DNA from 2 places in the Psychrobacillus sp. FSL K6-2365 genome. Region 2 is predicted to be linked to the other one. Evidence: riboswitches for the same ligand, from Rfam matches in the RefSeq annotation. Region 2 holds a riboswitch; the other holds the start of a gene.
The links. Region 2 has a riboswitch for FMN ahead of ribE (riboflavin synthase). Riboswitches for the same ligand answer to the same signal wherever they lie in the genome.
Positions count from the first base shown of each region.

Region 1: it holds a riboswitch for FMN, as region 2 does, so the genes downstream of both, MKY29_RS08065 (ECF transporter S component) here and ribE (riboflavin synthase) in region 2, are expected to answer to the same signal.

Region 1 covers NZ_JBBOOO010000001.1:1,689,814-1,694,256, reverse strand. The annotation lists gene MKY29_RS08075 (helix-turn-helix domain-containing protein) at 1-341, opposite strand, end outside; gene MKY29_RS08070 (ferredoxin) at 452-700, shown strand; gene MKY29_RS08065 (ECF transporter S component) at 1,535-2,128, opposite strand; FMN riboswitch at 2,282-2,414, opposite strand; gene MKY29_RS08060 (hypothetical protein) at 2,718-3,962, opposite strand; gene sigX (RNA polymerase sigma factor SigX) at 3,955-4,443, opposite strand, start outside.
Region 2 covers NZ_JBBOOO010000001.1:1,549,957-1,554,399, reverse strand. The annotation lists gene ribH (6,7-dimethyl-8-ribityllumazine synthase) at 70-534, opposite strand; partial or broken gene ribB (3,4-dihydroxy-2-butanone-4-phosphate synthase) at 571-1,158, opposite strand; gene ribE (riboflavin synthase) at 1,171-1,806, opposite strand; FMN riboswitch at 1,946-2,077, opposite strand; FMN riboswitch at 2,311-2,442, opposite strand; gene MKY29_RS07365 (hypothetical protein) at 2,733-2,957, shown strand; gene MKY29_RS07360 (YitT family protein) at 3,018-3,878, opposite strand; gene MKY29_RS07355 (3-hydroxyacyl-CoA dehydrogenase) at 4,096-4,443, shown strand, end outside.

The DNA of each region.
Region 1 (4,443 bases), 140 kb from region 2:
TCTATTCTTTTCCAAAAAAGTTGTTCCTTGCCCCTATATTTCCAACCATTAAATAGAGGTTCTTTATCACTCGGTAGTATTTCAATTCCTTTTTCAGTTATATATACGAGTGATTCATTTACCCGAATAAACTCATTTTTAAACAGCTCATTTATCGCTTCATCATAATCTTCCTTCGATAATTGTGGAAGGATAGAGAAGAAAGCATGAAGTTGAAAATATGTCACATCTTGAATGGTTTGTCCTGATTTTTTGCCTTTTAATAAATAATATGGGGCATTCTCAGAACGTTGCCCAGATATTTTATGTATTATAAATAGTAATATTTGATGAAAATGCATAGGAATACCTCTCTTTTCTGAAGTATTTTGGTTGAAATGTATGGAAAACATCTTTAGAATGAATAAGATAGCATATTCGTTTTAGTAGTTATAAAGGAGAGAATATAATAATGGCAAAATATACAATTGTAGATAAAGATACATGTATTGCATGCGGAGCATGTGGAGCAGCTGCCCCAGATATTTATGATTATGATGATGAAGGTATTGCCTTCGTTATTTTAGATGATAACATGGGTACAACAGAAGTTCCAGAAGAACTAATGGAGGACATGGAGGATGCATTTGAAGGTTGTCCTACTGATTCTATTAAAGTAGCAGATGAGTCATTTGAAGGCGACGCTCTGAAATTCGAATAGTATATTGAATGGTGGTTGTGACTCTTGTCATGATCACCATTTTTTTATTCTGTAAGAAAAACTGGGTAAAAAAGATACCAGTGCCTTTTTTCCCAATCGTTTGCGAAGGCTTGGACAGACGTTTTGCTATATCGTTACCAAGGTAATTTTTAGTGATATTGGCGTTTACCTGTCCGCGCCATTCTGCAATTCTTAGAAAAATACCTAAGTGCGTTTTTGGTTAACTACAGAAAAACTACTAACTATTCCTAGATTAAGCACTCGAAGATGCAATTTCGTTCGCTCTAACGCTACTCTATACGATTGAAACCAACTATTTTTTGTCGTATGTCTTCTGTCTTCTTACTAGTTGAAAGATGCTTGATAACAAATCCAGAGCCCCTGTTTTGTATGCGATGCACTTCATATCATAAAGTACTAGGAACATGGACTTTGTGCGTATACATCCTCATCTTTTATGAAATAATTGAATCCAATTTTATCGTTACTTGCTCTCCCCTATTGTTTACTTGCTTACATCTGTGGCTTACTTGCGGTCGTAAAGAGCTTACTTGCCCATAGTCCATAATTACTTGCGGTTTATTACCTATTACTTGCGAAAAGGATAATTTCCCCAAATAATTTGATTAATTCACAACCTAAATGAATGTAACTGAATTACTAATTGTTATTTTCTACTTATTAGTTCCAATGCTATAAATGATGTCTTTAGATGATCCTATAATAATCACTGCTTACTTAGTTGATTGTGGCGGAAATCAAAGCGGTATTATCCATTTATATTTACTTTCCTCTAAAAAAAAGTTGTTCCTCCTAATGGAGAAACAACTTTTTTTAATTTGTATTAGGTTTCATATATGAATTAGTTACCTTATCAAGTAAAGGTTTTATACGTTTAAATAATACAATCATCACAATAGTTACTATTACGCCTTTAATCAAATTAAAGGGTAAAATACCGAAAATGATAGTATTAAACAAGGCAGTACCGGTTTCCATTGGGAAATTTAAGAAATAAGTGTACATTGGTAAAAACACATAATAATTTAATACACTCATACCAATCGCCATTGATACTGTACCTGCTCCTAGTCCTACCATAATTCCTTTTGATGTAGTAACTTTACGATAAATAAAATACACTGGTGTTAAAAATAAGATACTAGTTACAAAATTAGCCATATGACCAACAGGTACACCAGTTGGACTTCCTGCAAATAACCAATCTAACACATTCTTTAAAAATGCAACTAGAATTCCTGCTATTGGTCCCATCGTGATTGCAGCGATTAAAGCTGGTATATCACTAAAGTCGACCTTCAAATATGCCGGTAAAACCGGTAATGGAAAAGCAAGTAGCATTAAAACAAAAGAAATACTACTAAGCATTGCGACTGCAATAAGCATTCGCGTTTTGCCTTTTATCATAAAATCCTCTCTCCTTTTGCGATTCACTCCACAAGAAGAAAGGTTCAGCTCGTTTGCACACTTAAAGAATCCCTTGAACCAATAAAGTTCAAGGGAGAAACAAGGTACACTTAAATAAGCGTATCCGTATAAGCATACGAGAAACGACTGCACCTTCACCTTCTCCCATCCAGACTATACTGTCGGCTTTGGAATTTAACCAAATCAACCTGTTAAGGTTCGCGGGCTGAAGAAATAAATTTCTAATACCGCCGGTCGGGAATTGCACCCTGCCCCGAAGATGAATCAATATTTTGTTGATCTTCAAGATTAATATCTTGAATTAATAACATTTTATCAAATATAAACAATATATGCAACAGACCTGTTTGTAATTGAGACCAACATCCTAATATAGGCTATAATAAAAAATTTACGGGCTTTTTTGATTTAATTAAGGGCTATATTTAAAATCTTATGGGCTTTCATCTCGTTATTATTCCTAGATTGATTGTTTATGGGCTATTTCCACAACTTTATAGGCTATCGCGTACCCAGATACAAAAAAACTGCCAAGCTTTAGTTGATAAGCATTGGCAGTTGACGTTATTTAGTTGGTTCGCAAAGTAAAACCATTCGGTCCGATTGGAACAGGAAGTGAGCTGCTTAAATTAATTCCATCCCAACTATCTTGTACAACATTTTCTAATTGGATGGATTGATTAAAGCTTGCGGCAGTTAGGGAAAAAGCTTCTAATAATCGAGATGCCTCACTTACATCTAAAGATTCCAGGTTTAAAGGTTTATCGAAGCGTATTACTAAACCTTTATCCTCTCTTATTGTGTAGGCCACATTATTTGGTATAACAGAAGTGTAAATATCATTTCCAGGATCTCTCATATCCATCAATGCTTCCGATAATGTAGCGAATGTTTTATTAAAATTTGGTGCTAAATATGTCTCTCCATTTGAACCAATATATGCAAAGTAATTTACCTTTTTCTCTGTACCTTTTAGCTCAACAGGTTCATCTAGCGTACCGACTTGATCCCAGTCAATCGGCGAACCATCTTCATTGACCCTTAAAAAGGAATCAAAATCAGTGAAAATTTCATTGATAGAAGCTAGATACGGCGCCATTGCTCCAGGAGCAGCATCGTAACCATGATCTACTGGTAAGTAGTGCTTTAACATTTTACCTTCTGTCAAAAAGTAACCTTTGTAAGGATGGTATTCTTGGAATCCAAGGGAAATCTCATCAATCCCAAATGCGTATCTTTCATATAACTCCAAGCTATTTGGTGTCTTATTTGGAAAATCCATATCTATTTGTTCTTTAGGAATTACAATCGTTATTGGAATAGAGAGAGCATTTTCTAATAAAGAAAAATGAAATACTGTTCCTCCATTTAAATCGTTTTCGTAAACAGAGGTAAATAGACTGTCGAAAGGAACTAATTCATACGAAGATACTATTTTTCCAGACATAGTCGACATATCGCTAGACTTGTCTTCTTCAGTAGCCATTGATGCTTCTTCTGGTACGTCCATCGTTCTCATATGATCTTTTTCCATTGATGACTCTTGGGCTTTATCAGCTGTGGAACTCTCATTCTTATTTATAAAGGAAGAGACGAGAACTGTTAATATAAGGACAGAAGCTACGGAAATGATAAAAGGTAGCCATTTGTTCATTGAAACCTCTAGTCGATTACGTTTCTCAGGCCTCTCCTGAATTTCTATTTTGGATTTTACCAGTTTATACATTTCATCTTTCGAGCGTTTATCTGTAAACTTCGGCATGTTATTTAATAGCTCATCTAATACACGATCTTCTGTCTTTTTCTCACTCATGATGAACATCTGCCTCCTTTTGCTTATCAGATAATCGTTCACGAAGTGCTTTTATTGCACGATGTTGCGTTGTCTTCACTTTCCCTTCCGACCAATTTAGAATTTCCGATGTTTCCGCAATCGAAAGTTCCTGGAAATATCGCATAATAATAACCATTTTCTGATCTCCCGTACAATCATCCAATGCAATTAATAATGTTCTCATCTCATCATTAAGCTGTACTAAATCTTCCGGTAACATTTCGGAAGATGCAAGTTGCATCTTTTCCCAGTCAAATGAGTCAAATAACCTCTTTTTTCTGACGGTTTGTTTTCTAAAATGGTCAATTGCAATATTTTTGGCTATTGAAAATAGCCATGTCTTTTCTGAGCTTTTTCCCTCAAAGCTGCTATAAGCTTTAAGCACTCGTACATATACTTCTTGAACCAAGTCTTCTGCAGTTTGTCTATTTTTCACCAAATATATGAGAAACTGAAAAAC
Region 2 (4,443 bases):
AAATCATAAGTAAACCAACCAATGACCTGTTGAGTTGGTCATTGGCTTTCTATATTATTATTGCTCTTTTTACATTATCTTCAAAAGATTTGCCATCTCAATTGCTGATATAGCAGCATCGTATCCTTTATTCCCTACTTTTGTACCCGCTCGTTCAATAGCCTGTTCAATGGATTCAGTTGTAACAATACCGAAAATAACTGGTACTCCAGTTTGTAAACCTACTTGAGCGATTCCTTTTGCAGCCTCATTACATACATAGTCATAGTGTGTAGTAGCTCCACGAATTACTGTTCCAAGACCAATAACAGCATTATAATTATGTGATTCAGCCATTTTTTTTGCAATAAACGGTACTTCAAATACACCTGGAACCCATGCGACTTCTATATTTTCTTCCTTTACCCCGTGACGTTTCAATCCATCTATTGCGCCATCAACAAGCTTTGCATTTATAAAATCATTAAAACGCCCTACGACAATACCTATTTTCAAATCTGTTCCGATTAAATTTGCTTCTATTGTTTTTACCATCTTATTCTCTCCTTAGCTAACTTTATTATTTGTTAAGTAATTTGATAATTCTTCAATTGTTACAATCTTCACTTGAAATTGTTGGGCAAATTCCAGTAAATCTGGTAAGCGTGCCATTGTCCCATCTTCGTTCATAATTTCACAAATTACACCAGCTTTTGACGATGCACAGAGTATTCCAAAATCCACGGCAGCTTCTGTATGTCCTCGTCTTTCTAATACACCACCTGGTTTTGCAATAAGAGGAAAGACATGTCCAGGTCGCTTAAATTGTAGTGCTCTAGCTTGTGGATTAATCACTTGCAACATTGTTTTAGATCGATCGAAAGCACTAATCCCTGTTGATGTCGTCTCATGATCAATCGACACAGTGAATGCAGTTTGATGAAAATCTGTATTGTCAGAAACCATCGGATGCAATTGCAATTCCTGGGCAATTTCTTCATGAATAGGCATACAAATCAACCCCCGACCATATTTGGCCATGAAATTAATATTTTCTGGTGTAGCAAATTCTGCTAAGCAAAGAAAATCCCCTTCGTTCTCGCGGTTTTCATCATCTATTAAAATAATGATCTTACCTTGTTTTAAATCCGTTATTGCTTCTTCTATCGTATTTAGCATGTTATTATCTCCTTAAAAACCGTTCTGCTTTAGAAAATCTTGTGTAATAGTTGATTCCTTTTTATTTTTAACATATTGATACATATACTTTCCTAGCATGTCACATTCAATATTGACTAGTTCACGCTCTTTCTTCATCCCTAACACTGTCTCTTTGTTTGTATGGGGAATTAGTGAAATAGTTATTGTCGACTTAGTTATTTCAAAAATAGTTAAACTTGTACCATCTACGGTAATAGATCCTTTGGGAATACAAAAGTGACTTACATCTTCTGGTACAGTAATATCAATATAAACTGCATTTGCAGTAGGTCGTTTCTTCAATATCGTACCTACTCCGTCGACATGTCCGGAAACGAAATGTCCACCAAAACGGCCATTTGCGCCCATTGCTCGTTCTAGGTTAACAGCTGAACCATTTTTTAATAAATTGGTTGTAGTCGCATGAAATGTTTCTGGCATTACATCTACTGTAAATTCAGTTTGAGAAAATGTGATTACAGTTAAACAAACACCATTTACTGAAATGCTATCGCCCAATTTTATATCTTCTAAAATTCTGTCAGCTTGGATAGAAAGTTGCATACTGCTAGCACTTTTTTGAATGTTTTTTACAATACCTTGCTCTTCTACAATTCCTGTAAACATTGTATCCTCCTTTACTAATATGTTTTGAGGAGAAATCAGAAGCTTCTTAAAAACAAAAAACTCCGCCCACAAAGGTGACAGAGGAAAATTAGGTAGATTCAAACAAGCCTTTTGTCAATATTTCTCAAAAAGCATCGAACTACTCCTTCTCCCATCCAGACTATAACTGTCGGCTTTGGATTCACACCAAATCATGCTTTTTACGGCTCACAGGCTTCAAGATTGCTCTCTTACTGTCGATTGGGACTTTCACCCGACCCCGAAGGATAATTATTTAATTTTGAAAAGCGCTAGCTCCTATGTCAGCCTAGACAACCGCATAATAATTGCAATAAAGGCTACCTTTGCCTTTATTGCCCAGACTGAAACGACATGAGGAGCTATTCGTTGTAACTAGACATAAAAAAACACATCCAGAATTCATTGGATGCGAGAGAAGTCGTACTTTAATAAGCCCTTTTATATCGTTTTTTAGTATAACTAAAAAACCTATACAATAGGCACTTATTCCTTCTCCCATCCAGACTATAACTGTCGGCTTTGGATTCACACCAAATCATGCGTTTTACGGCTCACAGGCTTCAAGATTGCTCTCTTACTGTCGATTGGGACTTTCACCCGACCCCGAAGGATAAATTATTTAATTGGTCTAAGAATAACAAGTCCTTAAATTTTTTGCAAGTTATTCCGATTACAAACTCCTAACAAAAATTAAATCAGAAATCTAAAAGTACGTCCACGTTAACCTTTACAATTGCAATGATTGCCTATTTCAGCCTGAACTAGTCTGTCTTGAGTTTATTGTTTTGAACACCTCTTCTTTTTAAATAGATATACAAATATGTTTACAACTTATAGAAGTTCTATATCTTTCAAATAATCATAAAATACATAGATTCTAAAATATAAAATAAGGGGAAATGGAAATGTATGCTGTTCATTTTATGGAGAAAAATATAATTGTTTTAACTCAAGTATTGAGAGATATCCCTGCGGTCGAAGACAATCTAAAAATTAAAGGCCGAAAAGGTAAAGTGATTAGTGTCCAAGAAACCGAAGAAAATGGCATCCATGTACAAGTTGAATTTGAACAGATTGTAGATAAAAATAAAGCTGCTACAAAAGAACTTGGGAAGAAAAAACGAAAATAATTTTTTTATAATAAATACCCGTTAAATGACGATAGTTACTCATTTAACGGGTTTATTGTATTAGTGAATATCACGTTTTTTGAAGCTACCGCCTCTTACTTCTGCCACATCTGTGATCACAACAAAAGCACTTGTGTCCAATTCTTTAATAATCGTCATTAATTTGTTTTCTTCCATACGAGTAATTACACATGTAACAATATCCATTGTTTCATTTGAAAAACCGCCACGTCCACTTGAATATGTAACACCACGACCTAAACGATCTTGAATTGCAGAGCCAATCTTCTCAGATTGTTTACTAACAATACGCACAGATTTAGACTTTTCAAGACCAACTTGAATTACATCAATTACGATTTTAGCTATGTAATAAGTAGTAGCTGAATAAAGTGCACTTTCTAAACCATATATAAAACCTGCACCTACAAAAATAAACGCATTGATAAGTAAAATGATATCTCCTACTGAAAACGGTACTTTTCGAGATACAAGGACTGCTAAAACTTCTGCTCCATCAAGAGCTCCACCGTTTCGAAGGACAACCCCAATACCAACACCTAGCATTACTCCCCCAGATATTACTACTAATAAAGGATCCTTTGCACTTAAAATTGGCTCGATATGATGCAGTAAAACTGTAGAAATAGATAGTGATGCTATTCCAACAATACTCATTATTGCAAAGGTTTTACCGACTTGTTTATATCCTAAATATACAAATGGAATGTTTAATACAAATAGTAATACGCCAAGAGGAATATTAAATAAATATGTTCCCATGATACTAACGCCTGTTACCCCACCGTCAATAACTGAGTTTGGTATTAATACAGCTTCAAGTGCATAACCCGCAATAGCTGCTCCTATTACGATCAAAATTATTCGTCGGGTTGTATCCGCTACTTTGTTCGTCTGCATACGCTTTTAAAACTCCTTTTTCTAAAAATTGAACCTAACTAGATTACTCTTTAATTTTAAAGATAAAAAAGCTATGTTACAAGTTAGAGTTCCTATAATTATCCCTTTCTGAATTATATAGTGTTTGTTATATTCATTTTGCTATACTCTGCTTGAACATTCGCTTAAAGGGTATAGTAAAACGATTATACTTTTTATATTGGAGAGGAGATTGTAAATGAATTACGAACAAATTACAGTTGCCGGTAGTGGAGTTTTGGGAAGTCAAATAGCTTTTCAAACGGCATTTAAAGGTTTTCAAGTTGCAGTATATGATATTAATGATGAGGCTCTTGACAATGCAAAAAATAGAATGATGAATTTAAAATTACGTTATAAAGAAGATTTAGGAGCTACTGACGGAGAAGTTAACGAAGCATATAATCGTATTTCTTTCTACACTGATTTAGAAAAAGCTGTAATTGAAGCGGATCTCGTAATCGAAGCAATCCCTGAAGTTGTACCAATAAAAAATAATTTCTATAAGGACTTAAGCAAAGTTGCACCACAAAAGACAATTTTTGCA